DNA from 3 places in the Paenibacillus hebaui genome. Region 2 is predicted to be linked to each of the others. Evidence: predicted binding sites of a transcription regulator. Region 2 holds the regulator's gene; each other region holds the start of a gene.
What was found. Region 2 encodes CtsR, which represses protease genes until heat stress. Its sites were predicted from a motif close to ATGGTCAATAAAGGTCAAACA; they were not measured.

Region 1 (7,270 bases), 1.0 Mb from region 2:
TTCCCAATCCGCAGGAATGTCGCCAACTTCAACGATCTTCGTGTTTGCATTAGCACTGAAGTCGTCGGAGATCACGATATCTACTGGCAGATAGAAGTTTTTGCCCAATTTTTTCGCTTTTTCGATAAAGCCCAGAGCTACATCCAGTTTGGACTCATCCAGCAGGGATTGACCTACTTCGAATCCTTGAGCCTTCATGAATGTGTAGGACAGACCACCACCGATGATCACGTTGTCTGCAATATTCAGCAGGTTGTCGATAACATCAATTTTGTCTTTAACTTTGGAACCACCGATAATTGCTGTGAAAGGACGCTCAGGGTTGGAGATTGCTTTACCCAACACTTCAAGTTCTTTCTCCATGAGCAGACCGGATACAGCTGGCAACAGGTGAGCGATACCTTCTGTAGAAGCGTGTGCTCTGTGAGCTGCGCCGAATGCATCATTAACGAATACATCAGCCAGTTCAGCAAAAGCTTTCGCCAATTCCGGATCGTTTTTCTCTTCGCCTGCGTGGAAACGAACGTTCTCAAGCAACATAACGTCGCCGTTGTTCAGTTCAGCGATTTGAGCTTTCACTGCATCGCCAATGGAATCATCAGCTTTAACGACTTTTTTACCGAGCAATTCGGACAAACGCTCAGCAGCCGGTGTAAGACGCATGGATTCAACCACTTCGCCTTTTGGACGACCCATGTGACTTGCCAAAATGACTTTAGCGCCTTTTTCGATCAGGAAGTTGATCGTAGGAAGCGTTGCACGAATACGTTTGTCATCTGTAATTTTACCATCTTCAAGCGGCACATTAAAATCTACACGGACAAATACCCGTTTTCCTGTCAATTCGATATCACGTACACTTTTTTTGTTCATCTGTATTTCCTCCGCACCCATGTATTTGGTGGATCAATCAAGAGCTGAAATCCCTTATCAATCCCGGTGTTTTTGAGAAATTTGCAAAATGTAGATATATAAAGAGCGGAAACAATAGCATCTGTTTCCGCTCTATGTTATTGCAGATATTACTTAATCATTTTTGCAAAGTGCTCCAACGTGCGAACCAGTTGAGCAGTGTAGGACATTTCATTGTCATACCAAGCTACTGTTTTAACCAATTGTTGATCGCCAACAGTCAGAACTTTAGTTTGAGTTGCATCAAACAGGGAACCGAAAGTGATACCTTGGATATCGGAAGATACGATTTCGTCTTCTGTGTATCCGAAAGTTTGTGGATCGGAAGCTTCTTTCATAGCTGCGTTAACTTCTTCAGCAGTTACTTTTTTGTTCAATACAGTTACGAGCTCAGTCAGGGAACCAGTCGCTACTGGTACACGTTGAGCTGCACCGTCGAGGATGCCTTGCAGTTCTGGGATTACCAGACCGATTGCTTTAGCAGCACCCGTTGTGTTAGGGATGATGTTCTCAGCTGCTGCGCGAGCACGACGGAAGTCACCTTTAGGGTGTGGAGCATCCAATGTGTTTTGGTCGCCAGTGTAAGCGTGAATTGTAGTCATCAAACCTTGAACGATTCCGAATTTGTCTTGCAACGTTTTTGCCATAGGTGCCAGGCAGTTCGTTGTGCAAGATGCACCGGAGATTACAGTTTCAGTACCGTCGAGGATTTCATGGTTTACGTTGTAAACGATGGTTTTCATGTCGCCAGTAGCTGGTGCGGAAATAACAACTTTCTTAGCTCCGCCTTTCAAGTGTTTCTCAGCTGCTTCTTTAGTTGTGAAGAATCCAGTACATTCCAGAACGATATCTACGCCCAGATCGCCCCAAGGCAGTTCTTCTGGGTTGCGGTTAGCCAATACTTTAACTTCTTTACCGTTCACTTTGAAGAAGCCATCGTGTACTTCAACTTCGCCATCGAAGCGACCTTGAGTTGTATCATATTTGAGCAAATGAGCCAGCATTTTAGCATCAGTCAAGTCGTTGATTGCTACAACTTCAATGCCCTCTACATTTTGAATACGGCGGAATGCCAAACGACCAATACGTCCAAAACCGTTAATACCTACTTTAATCATGAGTAAGTTCCTCCCAAGTTTTGATTGATTTTTGTTGAAGCTTATATATTCAAGACAGACGGTGAAGTCCGTCAAGACAACAATGTTTATGGTGTAAAATGAACTACTTATCCATTTCGGCAACGATGACTTCGGCAGCAGCCTCATCAATAATCAGAATATCTTCCTGTCCGAATCGTAATACGGAATGAATCGCGGCTGCTTTACTTTTGCCACCTGCAATTCCTATGACTAGATCAGTTCGTTCAATATCCTGAAGTCGCATACCCAGAGTAAGCATGGTATGTACCACTTCACCCTGATCGTTAAAATAATATCCGAAAGATTCAGATACAGCACCTTGCTCCTGAAGTTCATCTACAATCTCCGTTGCAAGTTTGCGTCGCCGCGCCATTTCCACGGCATCACCGATCCCGTGAATGACAATCCGAGATTTTCGGATCAGTTGCAGAATTTCCTGGACACTCGGGTCCTGAATCAAGGATTCATAAGCATGATCACTAAGCAAATCCGGTACATGCAGGAGTTTGTATTGCGCTCCTACCCGTTTTGCCATTGTGGATGCAATCGTATTCGCTTGGATTTCAAGGCTTTCTCCCAGCCCGCCACGTGCCGGTACGAACCAGACACCTTTGAGCGATGTTGGTGGAGTAAGCTGCTCTGCAACTTCAGCCGTTGTTGAACCGCCAGTAACGGCAACAACGTCGTAATCATTCATGATATTGCCGAGAGCCTTCGCTCCGGCTTTGCCCAGTTCCCTTTTGGCTAGCGGAGAAGTGTCCGAATCGCCGGGAACGACAACTACCTTTTGCAGACCATAGGCTTGCTTAATGCGCTCTTCCAGCTCGGATAATCCGAATAGCTCTTTGGCTACAGGCTCTAACTGCTGCAGCAAATCATGCCCTGCCTCGCTGATCTTCATTCCTGCACTGTGAATTTCAATAAGTCCCTGAGCCTTTAACAGATCGGTCTCAGCCCTCAGAACCCGCTCGGTCATCTGCATGGAATTAGCCAACGTTCTCCGCCCAATCACATCCGATAACATGATCTGATGCAGAATCGTATACCTCTTCTTCAATACATCCATGAGATCAGGCAGAAGCTGCTTTTGCACTTCTAAAATCCTTCGCATGCTTTCCACTCCCGCAAGCTTCTAGTTCCAAGCTCTCTTTCGTGGCCCCAAAACGTCCCGGGTTAACTTTTTAAGTCCCACTTCTATTCTACCTAAAACTGACGCGACATGCAAGTGTTTCAATGTGTTATTTCGACACGTTTCAGGCGTTTGTACGCGCCTATTTTCACAATCTCAGGCTACAATGATCTAAGAAACTCTTACGTACACTATATATAGAAGGAAAGAAAAAAATCGATCTATATATTGCTTCCTTATGCTTTTCATACAGCAAGTCCAAAACCTCTTTTTAGCATTTACCGAATTGCATTCTTTATCCACTTATCTTCATCATGATCATTTTCGGAGTAATCCAAACTCTAGAGTGGATCATCTGCTTGCAATTAAATTATTCATGAGCTATAATCATTATTGCTGTCACATATTTGAAACTAAATTAACGATGTGAATACGTGCTACATAATATAGTAGCAATTCAATCTGCGCCCGTGGTCCAATGGATATGACGTAGGCCTCCGAAGCCTGAGATCCAAGTTCGATTCTTGGCGGGCGCGCCATTCTTATTTAGCAGCTCATAACCCTTTTAACCAATGGAACCGTAAAGGTTTCTTTTTTTTCAAACTTAGTTTGACTTTCTTTGACTTTTTGTTTGAAATTGTTTATGATGTGGGTAATACGGTAACAGTTTAAGTATGAACACCAATTTAACAATTACATTTCCGAGGAGGTTTTTCACGTGAGTTATATTCCAATGGTCGTTGAACAGAGCAACCGCGGTGAGCGCGCCTATGACATCTATTCCAGATTGCTGAAGGATCGTATCATTTTCCTTGGTAGTGATGTAAATGATGTTGTTGCGAATTCCATCATGGCACAGATGTTGTTCCTTACTGCTGAAGATCCGGAGAAAGACATTCACTTATACATCAACAGCCCAGGCGGATCCATTACGGCCGGTATGGCCATATATGATACAATGCAATTTATTAAACCGGATGTATCTACCATCTGCGTAGGTATGGCGGCTTCCATGGGTGCATTCCTCCTGAATGCGGGTGCCAAAGGCAAACGTTTCGCCCTGCCAAACAGTGAAATCATGATTCACCAACCTCTTGGCGGTGCGCAAGGTCAGGCTTCGGACATCGAAATCCGTGCCCGCCGCATCTTGAAAATGCGTGACACCTTGAATCGCATTATCTCTGAGCGCTCAGGCCAACCGTTGGAGCGTATTGAGAAAGATACAGACCGTGACTACTTCATGAGCGCTGCTGAAGCTGCTGATTACGGTATCATCGATAAAGTTATCGAAAATGTAGGATCCCAAGGCATCTAAGCTGGGAGAACACTTATACGGCAAATATAAACAGAAGCACAATTCCATCAGCAACATCTGATTGATTTGGCTATATGAAAAAGGACGCCCTCGTCACGAATATGACGAGGGCGTCCTTTTTTTATCTTTTTTTTGAAATAATATAAAAGTGCATAAAAAGAACTGACTTAATCCCTAACGAACCGAACACACGCTATTAGCCTACATTTCAACGAGATGGGATTCTAACGAATCACAGAGCAGACAAAGTCTCATATTTAGCCCTATAGGGTGCAACAAGTTCGTTAGAGCGAGCACTTACAGCCAGCACGTCGCTTTATTTGTTTGCCGTTAAGCCACTGAACGGTTTGCTACCTTTAGGAAGTAGATCTTTATACATGAACGTGAACTCAGGGAAACCTTCCGCGTAAGCGGTGTACTCATATAACTGGAAGAACACAACTACACCAGTAGGTGTTACATAGAAATCCTGATCCTTATTCAAGCCTTTATAGCCCTCAAGGTAACCACCACGGCCTTTAAGCTGATCCCCCACTTTTTTGCTCACCGTTTCACGCACGGTTTTGTTATTTTGAATCACATCATTCAGGCTCAATTCCTTACCGGAGTCTAATGCAAAGGTGTGCCCTGTACGGAATGACATGCCATGTGCGCCCGCATAATCCTCATAAGTTGACGTAATGAGCCCAAGCACACCATTTTCGTTGTACGTCACAACATAAGAACTATCAAATTCATATGGGCGGCTCGCTGCTTCGTCGCCAAAGTCCTTGGTTTGTTTTTTGAAATCTGCTACAAAAGCATCTACTTCATCCTTCAACACTTTGTTGATCGCCGCTTCTGCTTCTTTGCTTCCAAGTCCGCTCACCTGAGGATATTGAATATCCACTTCAGCATTCTTGATGCTGACATCCACTTTTGCCGCTTTGACTGTCACGCTATTTTGCTTCACTTTGCTCAGCGTTAGTGTCTTGGCTTTGCTATCCCAACTGCCCTGAACACCCAAATAATCTCTCATTGCGGAAAATGGAATGTACAATCGGCCATTGATCAGCTTCGCTTCTACCCCTGGGTAATATTTATTTATTCTCAGCATTGGATCACCATCCAACAGGCTGATCGTCATCGTATTATTGGCTGCTGTCAGGGCATACTCTTTGTTTTTCGCATCATATTTCAGCGTTCCACCTGCCACATCTTTCACTGCGGTAAGAGATACCCAGGTTGATCCCCCTTGCAGCAATCCTTTTTGCGTCAGTGTTTTGCCTCCGGATTTCAACGTCACCTCATTAGGTGTTGTCACTTTCGTCGATACCGAAGCAGCCTGTACAGAACTATCCTGCCACACAGCCCCACTCCCTACAATAATTCCTGCCGCCAACAATGCACTTGTCCATTTTTTCCATGATGTCATATATAAAACTCCTCTCTGAATTCACAATTAGGTGTCATTGCGTATGTAAACCTTGACCTGATCGTATGTCTCATACGCTCACCTCTTTATTATAACTAACCCAATTCCGGAAAGGTTTACAGCTCCAGTTACAATGTTGATGAATATCTGGCGGATAAATTAACCGGAAATGACCGTTTTGTCACGAACATCTATACAAAAAAGATACCAAAAAACAGCATTTCATTACGCTAAAAAAGCTCGCCCCCGACTAACTTCATCAAAGTTCGCTATTTCAACAAAAAAGACCCTGTCCCCAGGACAAAGTCTTTGTCATTATTTCTTTTTACCCTTTCAAAATGTCGCTCGAAAAAGTATTCAATCTTTATTCTATCTTGTTTATTTCATTTCGTAAGTAATGTTCAACGTTGTGCTGACTTTAACCTGTCCTGTTTCAATAGCTGTGCCGCCGGCTGCATCTGACTTCGCTGACATCAAAGCTTCGTTTGCGTACATTACAGGCACATTGGCATCTCCTTGGTTCACAGACAGTACACTACCCAATTGACGTTTAATCGCCTTAGCAATAGCCCCAGCTTTCACATCAGCATTAGCTACCGCTTTCTCAATGACTTGAGCTTCAAAGCTTTCCGGATTTTCTACAGTAAAGCGCACGTTCTCAATGTTGTTGGCACCTGCTTGAGAAGCAGCGTCCAAAAGCTCACCAATCTTGTCCATCTCACGATACGTGATCGTCAGTGTATGATGCGCTGTGTATCCTTTTACTTTTTGTCCTTCATTATCGTTATACGTGTAGTTCGGCTGTACATAAAACTGACTGGTTTGAATATCGTCCGCACTAATTTTCCACGTGTTTTTTAACAGGTTCGTTACTTTTTGAATTTTGGCAGCATTCGCCTTCTGGGCAGAAGCAGCCGTCTCTGCGGTACTGTTTACTCCGATAGAAAGATAAGCAATATCAGGCTTCACCTGAATCTCACCTTTACCTACCACATTAATAACGTTTTGCTGAACTCCCTGTACCTCGGCAGCATACGCATAATTACCAGGGGCCACCCACGCAGTACCCCCAACGAGCAACGTGCCTGCTACCAACACCGCTCCAAGCGGTTTCATCCATTGTTTGCCCATGATATTAGCCTCCTTGTGTTTAACATTTGAAATTCAAAGCTGTTTGATACCTTAACAGACGGGACAAATTCCAAAATGTTGCACTTGACTGACCATGAAACGCAAAAAAGTCCCTTTCGGGACTTCTTCATTGGGTTCAACCATATCTTATTGGTTCTCAAGCTCTTCCTTGCTTACCAGACTAACTAAAGCGTTTACAGCCTGTTCGGCATCCGCGCCTTCTGCACTAA
Region 2 (7,270 bases):
AATCTCAGCAATGTGTTTTTCTTCGAGTGAGTGGAACACGATAATTTCATCAATCCGGTTAAGGAACTCTGGACGGAAGCTTTTCTTCAACTCATCCATTACTTTCCCCTTCATATTATCGTAATCTGCTCCTGCATCTATAACTGCAGTGAAGCCCAGTGTAGAGTTACGTTTGATCGCTTCTGCACCCACATTGGATGTCAGAATGATCAGTGTATTGCGGAAGTCAACGACGCGACCTTTGGAATCCGTCAGACGACCATCCTCAAGCACTTGCAGCAGGATGTTGAATACTTCCGGGTGTGCTTTCTCGATTTCATCAAGCAGTACAACGGAATAAGGTTTACGGCGTACTTTCTCAGTCAGCTGGCCACCTTCTTCGTATCCAACATAGCCTGGAGGCGCCCCTACGAGTCGGGAAGTCGAATGCTTCTCGCCATACTCAGACATATCGATCCGGATCACTGCATTTTCATCGCCAAACATCGCTTCAGCCAGAGCACGAGCCAGCTCAGTTTTACCTACACCCGTAGGACCCAGGAAGATAAATGACCCCATCGGACGTTTTGGATCTTTAAGTCCAGCACGGGCACGGCGAACCGCACGGCTGACAGACTTCACAGCCTCATCCTGACCGATGACACGTTCATGCAGAATGGACTCCAGATTCATCAGGCGTTGTGTCTCTTCTTCTTTCAGTTGGTTCACAGGAATTCCCGTCCAGCTGGCTACCACTTGTGCGATATCCTCAGGTGTTACCTCGGAATCCGTGCGACCTTGTTTTTCTTTCCATTGGTTCTTCGTTACATCCAGCTCTTCACGGATTTTTTGTTCCGTGTCACGCAGAGCTGCTGCCTTTTCGAACTCCTGGCTTTGAACCGCAGAGTCTTTTTCCTTGCGGATATCTTCCAGACGGCTTTCCAGTTGTTTCAGGTTTGGTGGGATCGTGTAAGAATTCAATCTTACTTTGGAACCCGCTTCATCAATCAAATCAATCGCTTTGTCTGGTAAGAAACGGTCTGGAATGTAACGGTCAGACAATTTAACGGCCTGCACAATCGCTTCATCCGTAATTTTCACCCGGTGATGCGCTTCGTAACGATCACGCAAACCGTGTAAAATCTGAATGGCTTCTTCCGGAGAAGGCTGATCGACGGTAATCGGTTGGAAACGACGCTCAAGCGCAGCATCCTTCTCGATATATTTGCGATACTCATCCAGTGTTGTTGCACCAATGCATTGCAATTCTCCACGAGCCAGAGCCGGTTTCAAAATGTTAGAAGCATCAATTGCACCTTCAGCTCCACCTGCACCAATCAGGGTGTGCAATTCGTCGATGAACAGTACGATGTTGCCTGCCTGACGGATTTCATCCATGATTTTTTTCAAACGATCTTCAAATTCACCACGATATTTGGTTCCTGCTACAACAGAACCCATATCCAGCGTCATGACACGTTTATCGCGCAAAGTTTCCGGTATCTCGTTAGCAATGATTTTTTGTGCAAGTCCTTCAGCAATCGCTGTTTTACCTACACCCGGCTCACCGATCAGTACCGGATTGTTCTTGGTACGACGGCTAAGTACCTGAATGACACGTTCAATTTCTTTGCTACGTCCGATAACCGGATCGAGGTTGTTCTCTTTGGCATAAGCCGTGAGATCACGGGCCAGACTGTCCAATGTTGGTGTGCTAACATTGGCCGGTGTCCCATTATGGCTGGATACGGCTTCACTGCTGCCAAGCAATTGCAACACTTGTTGACGTGCCTTATTCAAGCTAATACCCAGGTTGTTCAGCACACGTGCCGCAACCCCTTCACCTTCACGAATCAATCCGAGCAGGATATGCTCTGTGCCTACATAAGTGTGACCCAATTTGCGGGCTTCATCCATAGATAGTTCAATCACTTTTTTCGCACGAGGCGTATATGCAATGTTCGTAGGTTGCTCTTGGCCACGGCCAATCAGCGTTTCTACCTCATCCTGAATTTTTTCCAACCCGAGCCCCAGGCCAATCAGCGCTTTGGCTGCGATGCCTTCGCCTTCACGAATGAGACCGAGCAAAATGTGCTCTGTACCGATGTTATTATGACCAAGACGGACAGCTTCTTCCTGCGCTAATGCGAGCACCTTTTGGGCCCGTTCCGTAAATCTTCCAAACATCATATCTCCTGCACCTCCATGGTTTTGGATAAAACGAGGGTCTTTGAAACGATCCCACCGTATTCTTCATATCATTTTTGCTTGCAGCCGTGCTGCGAATAAAACCATTCAGCATTTATTGCTCTATTATATAAAAGCCGCTGAGGCGGCATGAAACCTTCGTTCACAAAACTTGAACAACTAGGATTGGATAGCTGCACTGATCGTATCACGAATCAACTGAGCTCGGTAGATGTCACGCTCATCAGCCCGCATGTCTTCTCCAAATGTCTTCTGTAAAAATCCTGGCTGTGTCATCACATTCAACTCGTTCATCACGGTAATGGATAATCCATCGAGTAAGCCAAGATCTACGCCAAGGCGTACATCGGACAGACGCTGTGCAGCTTCCTTCGAATCAACGATAGCAGCATGAGACAATATACCGTATGAACGCATAACCCGGTCGGTAATACGCAGTCTGGAATCGGTAATTAACCGTTCCCTGGCGGTACGTTCATGTCCAATCATCTGTAACACAACATTATGCAGGTTATCGATGACCTCTTGTTCTGTCTGTCCCAGTGTGATCTGGTTAGAGATCTGGAACAAGTTGCCCATCGCTTCGCTACCTTCACCATATATCCCACGAACTGTCAGCCCTACTTGGGAGACTGCAGTTAGAATACGGCCAATCTGCTGTGTCATGACCAGAGCAGGCAGATGCATCATGACAGATGCTCTAACACCTGTGCCTACATTGGTCGGACAACTGGTTAAGTATCCTCTGCGATCATCAAAAGCATAATCCACATGCGCTTCAAAAGCATCATCTATTGCAGAAGCTTTCTCCCAGGCTTCTTTCACCTGGAACCCCGGATAGAGGCATTGGATACGAAGATGATCCTCTTCATTAATCATAATACTGACAGATTCATCCTCACTGAGAATAACGGCACCATGTCTGGATTCGTTCGCTAGACTGGGGCTGATCAGATGTTTTTCCACCAGCACCCGTTTGTCGAGGTCCGCGATATCCATCAGATCCAATGTATGAAAATCTCCAAAGGCATGAACCTCATCGTATTGAAGTACTTCGCTCAGCTTATTCAGCACTTCTTCCGATTGCTCATTAGAAGCCAGCATCGGAAACGGATAATGCTGAAGGTTGCGTGCGATCCGGACACGGCTGCTAATGACGATTTCGGAATCAGCCGCATCACTTTGCATCCAGTCGCTGAGCGCCTTCTCTGTAAAACGCAGATTAGGCATTACGCATCCCTCCTACTCATGGCAATCTTTTATTCCTGAGCAATTCCTTTTTCAAGTTCCCTGATCTGATCACGAATTTGTGCCGCCTCTTCGAATTCCTCTTGGGTTATACTCTCCTGAAGATCACGTTTCAGATCAGCGATTTGCCGTTTCACTTTAATGCGACCACCAGCTCTCGCAGGCACCTTGCCTACATGGGAAGTACTTCCATGGACCCGTTTGAATAACGGATCAAGACGACTATCAAAATATTTATAACATGAACTGCAGCCGAAACGGCCGATTTTGCTGAACTGTGAATAGGTCATTCCGCATTCCTCACAACGAAGGGATTGCGCTGGAGTGGCTCCTGCACTGCCATTCTTGCCTGAGGGTTCAAAATCAAGCAACCCTGACAACAAATTGTGAATGGAAAATCCATTGGATGTTCCAGGAATCATTTCCCCTTTTTCACGAGCACATGACTCACAAATATGGAACTCCGTCTTCTCTCCGTTCACGATCTTCGTGAAGTGGAGTGTCGCTGGACGTTTATTGCATTCTTGGCACAGCATAATGATGTACCCCCTTGATCCCGATAGTTTTCATTTACCGAGCAAAGATATTAACATCGCCTTCAACATTCTGGCACGAATTTGATCCCGGTAAGGAAGTTTGACCAATATAATTTCTCTCGATACAGCTGCCCGCATCAACCCGGCTTCCCGTTTGCTCAAGAAACGCGCTTCTTCCAGTTGGTAAATCAGACCCTCAGCAGCTGTCTGCCCGATCTCATCTCCAATACTATGATGCAAATGGTTATGCAGAGCCGAGTGAGCCGGCAAATCAATCCGCTGAATACGAACATAACCACCGCCGCCACGTTTACTCTCTACAAGGTAACCTTTCTCGATAGTAAACCGGGTACTGATGACATAATTAATCTGGGAAGGTACACATGAAAATTGATCCGCCAGATCATTACGTTGAATCTCAACCATTCCTTCGGGACTTTCATGCAAAATACTCTTCAGATATCGTTCGATAATATCAGAGATATTACGCATCCACTCATCCTCCACTGTCTGAAACGTTTAAGTCAATAAGGACCCACACGCCCCCACAGAGTACACCTTCTCAACCCATTTAACCAATCAGGGAAACAGCGAATCTGGCTTCCACAACCGTTAACGGGAGAATGAAGGACGCTCGAAGGTCCTTTAATATTACCTTTGTCCGCTGATGTGTAATACCATATTCTAATGATCCCCACCACCGGATTGCAGAAAGAAAGCCACGTAAGTTTTTAACCTTTAGTTGACTTTGACTTTCTTTGACTTTATATACATTATAGCATATTTTACGTTTTTGCCAAGTGGGGTCACTGTTCATTTTTTACGATTTTACACGAAATATTCCTCAGACACAAAAAAACCTCCCCAAAAGATCCGGAGAAGTCCATTTGTCTTGCATTAGCGTCGTATTTCTTATTAACTTCAATGATGAAACAACGAGATTAGTTCTCTTCACAGAATAAATCCTTCGTTAGGATCAGAAAAAATCAAGTAAATAGGTTTCCCGTTCAGGTATGGCTTGTTCCAAAGCTGAAATTGCTCCAACAGGACCCTGTATTCTGCCCATTCGTGCCATCTCGACCGGTCTGCGATACCCCATCAACATTGTGGTGAGTGCTTGAATATCAACCTTGACGGTCTGATCCTCCACTACCGACTCAGACGTTTTCCAGATGGAAGCTGTACCGTTCATCGCCACATTCAGCTGCCATACCCCTTCATTCCACGGAGCATGTGTATCCTGAACCTGGAGAACAATTTGTACCGGTGACGTCTGATTACCAAAAGGATACTGTGAAATAAATTGTTCCACACTCACAATACGTGCCATGAAGTAGGGTACAATTTCCTGCTGAATCCGCGGATTATCCAATTGAAAAGCAAGCATATCATTCGCTGGTGCCTGTAATGTCACTTCCTCAATCATGGAATCATGATTGGCTATAAAAGTCCACAAGGCCTGTCTCGCCTCTTCATGGAGATAAATGATCTCTTTAATAGTAAACTTGTTTTCCCTAACCTCATATAAAAGGTAGCCTTGTGCTTTACCAGCTTCATCATAATATACAGCTTTCTGGCTGGTTCCATCTGCAAGAACCGAATTCTCCCACCTTGCATCATTCCGGATTAAGGTTCCGTTATAGCGCTCAGCGTAGGCAGTGTATACTTCCTTTAATATGCTGAGGCCCGGATCGCCGCGCCGAATCGTTCCAGGAGTTTCCTTTTTCGCAGGCAAATGAGCTGTAGGCACTTTATAGCGTTTAAATTCAACATAAGTCTCCCATCCGTACTTCCGATAAAAAGCAAAAGAGAACGGATGCAGAAACGATATACTTTGTTTATTACGGTTCATTTCCTCCAACGCATGCTTTAACAGCCCAGCTACCCAGCCTTTGCGTCTAAATTCCGGCCATGTGGCTACACCCGCAATACCGCCCATCTCGAACGATCTCCCATGAATATAGGTTTGAAAAGGAATAATGTGAAGTTTGGCACCCAATTGTCCTTCCTCATACACACCCCAAATATCCTGTGACGCAAATTGACTCCGTCGCTTCTCTTTTTGTTCTTCACTCACTACCACTTGAAAAGCATATTCGGAGAGTGCCATAGCTGGTTCAAAATCATCTACCGTCAATTTCTGAATTTCCATGTCGTCCTGCACCCCGTTCTCTAGATTTATGAGATCATTCCAAATCATGGCCTGATACGTGATATATGTATCCCCTTTGAGTGTGTCAGAGGAGTTGTGCAATGTCAAATAGGAGATGCATTCGCATCCCCTAAACTAAACAAATAAAAACCACCACCGAATTACATCGGCAGTGGTTCTTTGCTTGGCGGCGTCCTACTCTCCCAGGACCCTGCGGTCCAAGTACCATCGGCGCTAGAGGGCTTAACGGTCGTGTTCGGGATGGGTACGTGTGGAACCCCTCCGCCATCGCCACCAAACGCATAGCTTATAGCTTACATTTCAGAGTATTTGTTCTCTGAAAACTAGATTCGAAACGAAATTTGCGCCTTACAACGTGCATATTGGATAAGCCCTCGACCGATTAGTACTGGTCAGCTCCATGCATTGCTGCACTTCCACCCCCAGCCTATCTACCTCGTCGTCTTCAAGGGGTCTTACATACTGGGAAATCTCATCTTGAGGGGGGCTTCACGCTTAGATGCTTTCAGCGCTTATCCCTTCCGTACATAGCTACCCAGCGGTGCTCCTGGCGGAACAACTGGTACACCAGCGGTACGTCCATCCCGGTCCTCTCGTACTAAGGACAGCTCCTCTCAAATTTCCTACGCCCACGACAGATAGGGACCGAACTGTCTCACGACGTTCTGAACCCAGCTCGCGTACCGCTTTAATGGGCGAACAGCCCAACCCTTGGGACCTACTTCAGCCCCAGGATGCGATGAGCCGACATCGAGGTGCCAAACCTCCCCGTCGATGTGGACTCTTGGGGGAGATAAGCCTGTTATCCCCAGGGTAGCTTTTATCCGTTGAGCGATGGCCCTTCCATGCGGTACCACCGGATCACTAAGCCCGACTTTCGTCCCTGCTCGACTTGTAGGTCTCGCAGTCAAGCTCCCTTATGCCTTTGCACTCTTCGAATGATTTCCAACCATTCTGAGGGAACCTTTGGGCGCCTCCGTTACTCTTTAGGAGGCGACCGCCCCAGTCAAACTGCCCACCTGACACTGTCCCCGCACCGGATTACGGTACCAGGTTAGAACCTAGATACGATCAGGGTGGTATCCCAACGGTGCCTCCACACAAGCTGGCGCTCATGCTTCTTAGG
Region 3 (7,270 bases), 740 kb from region 2:
GTTCTGCAAACTCTACATCGCCGAGGGACTCAAGGCATCATTAAATTTACTCGGGGTGAAGAAGAGGTTGAAGTGGAGATTGATACCGTACCTCTTAGACCAGAGGATTTCCCGCTTCAGATCATTCAAATTCTGGAACGGGTGGCAGACCAGACGGAGGTTCATGAACCTACGCTCTTTTATTTTGCCCAGGAACTGTGGATCCAATATGTCATGGCGGTGTACGGAACCCGTGATTATATGTCCATGTTGGAAGAAAATGATTCCATGACAGATATATGGGCGGCTGCTCTACATATGACCGTTGCAGACAGTTTGGGTGGTTCGCATGATGAGGAAGATACTCGTTCAATGTATGCTGTGACAGGCGCGATGCGCTTTCGTCTGGAGCAGGCATATCGCTCGATGAAACAATTTGTTTCAGCCGGTTTGGACGGTGAATAGGAGCCGGAAACGTTTTCCTTAAACCGTATCAAGGGATTGCCCTTGAAAAAGAATCTAATCTTGTTTATACTAAAATGGTTATTTTGTACGTGATTGCCTACGTGAACATGTGAATTTTGGAGGGGAAAGTATACAATGAAAGCAACTTGGGAAAAGATAGAGAAGAACCTTGGGGTTCTTGAGGTTGAAGTAGCCGCAGATCGTGTAACTGCAGCACTCGACAAAGCTTTTAATAAAGTGGTAAAACAAGCAAATGTACCTGGATTCCGTAAAGGTAAAGTTCCACGTCCAATCTTTGAAGCTCGTTTCGGTGTGGAAAGCCTGTATCAAGAAGCAATTGATATTTTGCTTCCTGAAGCTTACACAGAAGCAATCGACCAAACGGAAATTTTCCCGGTTGATCGTCCTGATGTAGATATCGAACAATTCGCTAAAGGACAAGTGTTTAAGTTCAAAGCGAAAGTTACGGTTAAACCTGAAGTTACTTTGGGCGAATACAAAGGAATTGAAGTTGCTGTAGCCAAAAACGAAGTAACGGACGAAGAAGTGGCTGAAGAGCTCGAGCGTCTTCAACAACGTCACGCAGAACTCGTTGTTATCGACGAAGGAGCTGCAGAGAACGGCGACGTTGCTGTAATCGACTTTGACGGTTCCGTTGATGGTGTTCCATTCGAAGGTGGACAAGCGGAGCGTTATTCCCTTGAACTGGGTTCCAACACATTCATTCCTGGCTTTGAAGAGCAAGTTTTGGGTCTGTCCACAGGCGATCTCAAAGACGTTGAAGTAACTTTCCCAGAGAGCTACCATGCAGCTGAACTGGCCGGCAAACAAGCGGTATTCAAAGTGAAAGTACACGAAATCAAACGCAAACAGCTTCCTGAATTGGATGATGAGTTTGCAAAAGATGTCAGCGAATTCGACACGCTTGAAGAGTACAAAGCTGATCTAAAAACGCAATTGGAATCCCGTAAAGCAGACGAAGCCAAAGCAGCTCAAGAAAATGCAGTTGTAGAAAAAGTGGCTGAAAATGCTGAAGTGGACATTCCTTCTGCAATGGTTGACAGCGAAGTACAAAACATGATGCGTGATTTCGACAACCGTCTGCGGAATCAAGGTATGAACCTGGAAATGTTCCTGAGCTTCTCTGGCCAGACGCAAGCTGACCTTAAAGGACAAATGCAGGAAGATGCTTCCAAACGTGTTCGCAATAACCTGGTTCTTGAAGCAGTTGGCGTAGCGGAAAACATCGAAGTTTCTGATGAAGAAGTGAACCAAGAACTTGAAAAAATGGCTGAGTCTTATAAACGTCCTGTTGATGAGATTCGTGGCATTCTTGAGGGTAATGGTTCCCTGGACAGCCTTCGTGATGAAGTGAAACTGCGTAAAACGATCGATGTTCTCGTTGAGAACAGCAAAGTCGTTGAAGCTGTTGAAGCTCCAGCTGAAGAAGTAGCTGCAGAAGCTGACGAAAAATAAGACAAGCTGTTATGAAATGAACAGCTGAATAAACGATAAGGCACGTGAATTATTGCGTGCCTTATTTTTAAATTATGGGATCCATTTTATAGAGGGTTCAGTTATTAAATGGATGGATTATAATGTGATAAGGTCATACCTGTTTACCGTCCTGTGTGTTTCCTATAAATAAAAAAAGGTTAAACGGCATAGGATTGCTCCGATTTGCACATACATAGAAAACATGGTTAAATATGATCAGGCTAAATAGCAAACTAACTCATGTATGACACCTCTTGTGAAAAATGACATTGTCACAGGAAAGTGTTAGAATGAATTTGGGTTTGCTTTACAGGTAGCCTATGTCTAATTACATGTAGAAAAGAGGTTGGTCTCATGAGTCTGGTGCCAATGGTTGTAGAACAAACCAATCGAGGCGAGCGGTCTTACGATATATATTCGCGTTTGCTGAAGGATCGCATTATCTTTCTAACCAGTGCGATTGATGACGATGTAGCCAATCTTGTCATAGCACAGCTTTTGTTTTTGGCAGCCGACGATCCTGAGAAGGATATCAGCTTGTACATTAATTCACCTGGTGGTTCTGTTACCGCAGGGATGGGTATATACGATACGATGCAATATATCAAGCCGGATGTATCTACCATTTGCGTAGGCATGGCTGCAAGCATGGGCTCGTTGTTGCTGACAGCCGGTGCTCCTGGTAAAAGATATGCGCTGACCAACAGCGAAGTCATGATCCATCAGCCGCTTGGCGGCGTTCAAGGACAGGCTGCGGATATCAAAATCCACGCAGAATGGATTATTAAAACACGTCAGAAACTGAATCAAATATACGTCGAGCGTACAGGTCAGCCCCTTGAGAAAATTGAGCGGGATACAGACCGTGACTTTTTCATGAGTGCTGAAGAAGCCAAAACGTACGGCATTATTGACCAGGTGCTCAGTAGACCGATCAATTCCTAAAGGGGTGGTTTCATGTTTAAATTTAACGATGAGAAAGGGCAACTGAAATGCTCTTTTTGCGGTAAATCTCAGGAACAGGTGCGCAAGCTGGTCGCTGGACCAGGCGTTTACATTTGTGATGAATGTATCGAACTTTGCACCGAAATCGTTGAGGAAGAGCTCGGTCATGACGAAGAACTGGACCTCAAAGATATTCCAAAACCGAAAGAAATCCGCGATATTCTGGACCAATATGTAATTGGACAGGATCAGGCCAAGAAGTCTTTGTCTGTAGCGGTTTACAATCACTATAAACGGATCAATACACAAAACAAGATTGAGGACGTTGAATTGCAAAAGAGTAATATTTTGCTGTTAGGACCTACGGGTTCAGGTAAAACGTTGCTTGCACAAACAATGGCTAAAATTTTGAATGTTCCATTTGCTATTGCTGATGCGACTTCATTGACTGAGGCAGGTTATGTCGGCGAGGATGTAGAGAACATTCTGCTCAAGCTGATTCAAGCTGCTGATTATGATGTGGAAAAAGCAGAGCGCGGCATTATTTATATTGATGAAATTGATAAAGTAGCGCGTAAATCCGAAAACCCATCCATCACACGTGATGTATCGGGTGAGGGTGTACAACAGGCGCTCTTGAAAATTCTGGAGGGAACTGTGGCATCTGTACCACCACAAGGCGGTCGCAAACACCCACATCAAGAGTTCATCCAGATTGATACAACGAACATTTTGTTCATTTGCGGCGGTGCCTTTGATGGTCTGGAGCAAATGATCAAACGCCGGATCGGTAAAAAAGTCATTGGCTTTAACACCGTTGCGGAACAAAAAGATTTGAAACCAGGCGAATACCTGGGTATGGTCCTGCCGGAAGACTTGCTGAAATTCGGTCTGATTCCGGAATTTGTAGGCCGTCTGCCAGTCATCTCCACATTGGAGCCACTGGATGAAGAGACGTTGGTACGGATTCTGTCCGAGCCAAGAAATGCGCTTACGAAACAATACCAAAAATTACTTGAGCTGGATAATGTGAATCTGGTATTTGAACCAGGCGCTTTGCTCGCGATTGCGAAGGAAGCCATCAAACGTAACACGGGTGCACGTGGATTGCGCGCCATCATCGAGGGCATTATGCTTGAGATCATGTACGAAGTGCCTTCCCGTGATGATGTTACGAACTGTGTCATTACCGAGGAAGTCGTTGAGAAAAGAGTCGTGCCGGAACTGAGTCAGGCGAAGGACGACAAACAGGAAGAAAGTGCCTAACTTGAAGGACAGCATTCCATTCAGCTCTGAAATATAGACTTGTCAGTTCTCCACTCCTGGCAGAAGGCGAATTCATGTCTCTGCCAGGGTGGAGCTTTGACGTTGTGGGGAGAGAAATCACTCATGTTTTTAAGACAAGATACACGTCCTGTTAAAGTGGGGAACTTAACGATCGGTGGTAGCAACGAAGTTATCATCCAGAGCATGTGTACAACCAAAACGGCAGACGTTGAGGCAACCGTGGCAGAGATTTTGCGCTTGGAAGAAGCGGGCTGTCAGTTGGTTCGTGTAACGGTTAACAATGAGGAAGCTGCTGCAGCCATTAAGGAAATTAAGAAACGGATCAATATCCCGCTTGTAGCGGATATCCATTTTAATTATAAATTGGCTCTTCTTGCGATTGAGAATGGTATCGATAAAGTACGGATCAACCCCGGAAATATCGGTAAACGTGCCAAAGTGGAAGAAGTCGTCAAAGCGTGCAAAGAGCGGGGAATCCCGATTCGTATCGGGGTAAACGCAGGTTCTCTGGAAAACCATTTGCTCGAAAAATATGGTTATCCTACCGCTGATGCTATGGTGGAAAGTGCACTTTATCACATTGGTATTTTGGAAGAGCTTGATTTCCACGATATCATCGTGTCTCTCAAAGCTTCCGATGTGCCAATGGCGATTGAAGCGTATACCAAAGCCGCTCAGATCATCAAATACCCCTTGCACCTTGGGATTACCGAGGCGGGCACACTGTTCTCGGGTACAATCAAAAGCTCCGCAGGTATGGGTGCCTTGTTATCCATGGGCATTGGTTCAACGATGCGGATCTCGCTTAGTGCGGACCCGGTCGAAGAAATCAAGGTTGCGCGTGACCTGCTGAAAACCTTTGGTCTGATCACGAATGCTGCTACGCTGATTTCCTGTCCAACCTGTGGCCGTTTGGATATCGATTTGTTCTCCATTGCGAATGAAGTGGAAGAGTATATCTCCAAACTCAAGGTGCCAATTAAGGTATCCGTGCTGGGTTGTGCTGTTAACGGCCCTGGTGAGGCAAAGGAAGCGGATATCGGTATTGCCGGTGCACGCGGAGAGGGACTGCTGTTCCGTCACGGAAAAATGATTCGTAAAGTGCCGGAAGAGATCATGGTTGAGGAATTGAAAAAAGAAATCGACAAAATCGTTGAATCTTATGAAGCGACAGGGATTATTCCTGGACGTTCGCACTAATTGATTCATATACAGTTTCTGCAACAGTCCGTCAGCAATGACGGGCTGTTTTTTTGTCCTCTGGTACACAAATTCTGTATGTCCCGTTTACGTCTCGGTGAAAAGGCTATACTACCAAGTATTAGCATGACACATATGAGAATAAGGACAGAACAGGAGGATGTTGAGACATGGAATTTGGTATGGTCATAATGTTGATTCAGTTATTTTTTGGAGTGGTGATCGGTTTGTATTTCTGGAATTTGCTTCGTGGCCAGAAAACGAACCGCAGTGCTATTGAGCGCGAATCCCGTAAGGAACTGGAGAAGCTACGCAAGTTGCGTTCCATCTCCCTCACCAAGCCGCTGTCGGAGAAGACACGTCCGGCTACTATTAACGATATTGTTGGACAAAAAGATGGACTACGCGCTCTGAAGGCTGCTTTGTGCAGCGCTAATCCACAGCATGTCATTATATACGGGCCTCCCGGTGTGGGGAAAACGGCTGCCGCGAGGGTGGTATTAGAAGAAGCCAAAAAGAATCCATCATCGCCCTTCAAGGCCGATGCCAAATTTACGGAATTGGACGCCACTACTGCGCGTTTTGACGAACGAGGTATTGCTGACCCCTTAATTGGATCGGTGCATGATCCGATATATCAAGGAGCAGGAGCGATGGGCGTCGCGGGGATTCCCCAACCGAAACCCGGAGCAATTACGAAGGCACATGGCGGAATGCTTTTCATCGACGAGATCGGGGAGTTGCATTCCATCCAGATGAATAAACTGCTGAAAGTACTGGAGGACCGCAAGGTCTTTTTGGAGAGTGCGTACTATAACTCGGAAGACACGCATACTCCTGCTTATATCCACGATATTTTTCAAAATGGCCTGCCTGCTGATTTTCGCCTGGTCGGGGCAACGACACGTTCGCCCCATGAACTGCCTCCAGCCTTGCGGTCGCGGTGCATGGAGGTTTATTTCCGTCCATTGCTGCCCGAAGAGATCGGACGTATTGCAGAAGATGCTGTGCAGAAAATTGGGTTCAATCCGTGTCCAGATGCCGTCGATGTGGTCAAGCGATATGCCACCAATGGACGTGAGGCAGTGAATATCATTCAGCTGGCAGCGGGGCTGGCCTTAACTGAAAAACGCGAAACACTTCAGGCATCTGATGTAGAGTGGGTGGCTGGAAGCAGCCAGATTCAGCCTAGGCCAGATCACAAGGTACCTCAGCAGCCACAGATCGGTTTCGTAAATGGATTGGCGGTATATGGACCGAATATGGGTACCATTCTAGAGATTGAAGTATCTGCTGTTCCGGCTCTTAGAGATCAGGGTCGGATCAACATCACGGGTGTCGTGGATGAGGAAGAGATTGGAGGCGGTTCACGTACACTCCGGCGAAAAAGCATGGCTAAAGGGTCGGTTGAAAATGTGTTAACCGTATTAAAAGCCATGGGTATTCGTCCGAATGACTACGACTTGCATGTCAATTTCCCTGGCGGAACGCCGATTGATGGTCCTTCGGCCGGGATTGCTATGGCGACTGCCATTACATCAGCCATCCAGAGGCGCCCCATTGATCACGAGACTGCGATGACTGGAGAGGTTAGTATTCACGGTCGGGTGAAGCCAATCGGTGGTGTGCTGGCCAAGGTGGAGGCTGCATTCCAGGCTGGAGCGAAGACGGTCATTATTCCGGCGGAGAACTGGCAGTCCATTTTTGAAAATTTAGATGGATTACGTGTCATTCCGGTAGATACGGTTCAGGATGTATTCCGAGAAGTATTTGGTTGGGTTCCTGATGCGGAGCAAACAAAACAAGCAGAGCTTGTAGAAGAGACTGCAATACCCGCACCGGAGATTTTCCCACCGGCATCTGCTTCTTATTTACGTGCTGACTTGCCCCGTCCGGG

Region 1: a site for CtsR is predicted at 3,787-3,807, ahead of clpP (ATP-dependent Clp endopeptidase proteolytic subunit ClpP). Genes of this name have one in related genera too.
Region 3: a site for CtsR is predicted at 2,086-2,106, ahead of clpP (ATP-dependent Clp endopeptidase proteolytic subunit ClpP). Genes of this name have one in related genera too.

What each region holds. Positions count from the first base shown of each region.
Region 1 covers NZ_CP196836.1:186,704-193,973, reverse strand. Annotated here, with positions in the region: gene ACR32F_RS00940 (phosphoglycerate kinase) at 1-873, opposite strand, end outside; gene gap (type I glyceraldehyde-3-phosphate dehydrogenase) at 1,023-2,030, opposite strand; gene ACR32F_RS00930 (sugar-binding transcriptional regulator) at 2,134-3,162, opposite strand; tRNA gene ACR32F_RS00925 (tRNA-Arg) at 3,645-3,719, shown strand; gene clpP (ATP-dependent Clp endopeptidase proteolytic subunit ClpP) at 3,899-4,495, shown strand; gene ACR32F_RS00915 (PdaC/SigV domain-containing protein) at 4,812-5,909, opposite strand; gene ACR32F_RS00910 (SIMPL domain-containing protein) at 6,288-7,040, opposite strand; gene ACR32F_RS00905 (HPr family phosphocarrier protein) at 7,188-7,270, opposite strand, start outside.
Region 2 covers NZ_CP196836.1:6,390,969-6,398,238, forward strand. Annotated here, with positions in the region: gene clpC (ATP-dependent protease ATP-binding subunit ClpC) at 1-2,169, opposite strand, end outside; gene ACR32F_RS28905 (protein arginine kinase) at 2,347-3,417, opposite strand; gene ACR32F_RS28910 (UvrB/UvrC motif-containing protein) at 3,447-3,971, opposite strand; gene ACR32F_RS28915 (CtsR family transcriptional regulator) at 4,002-4,463, opposite strand; gene ACR32F_RS28920 (GNAT family N-acetyltransferase) at 4,948-6,123, opposite strand; rRNA gene rrf (5S ribosomal RNA) at 6,306-6,422, opposite strand; rRNA gene ACR32F_RS28930 (23S ribosomal RNA) at 6,507-7,270, opposite strand, start outside.
Region 3 covers NZ_CP196836.1:5,651,086-5,658,355, reverse strand. Annotated here, with positions in the region: gene ACR32F_RS25710 (hypothetical protein) at 1-444, shown strand, start outside; gene tig (trigger factor) at 580-1,920, shown strand; gene clpP (ATP-dependent Clp endopeptidase proteolytic subunit ClpP) at 2,296-2,886, shown strand; gene clpX (ATP-dependent protease ATP-binding subunit ClpX) at 2,899-4,152, shown strand; gene ispG (flavodoxin-dependent (E)-4-hydroxy-3-methylbut-2-enyl-diphosphate synthase) at 4,276-5,373, shown strand; gene lonB (ATP-dependent protease LonB) at 5,544-7,270, shown strand, end outside.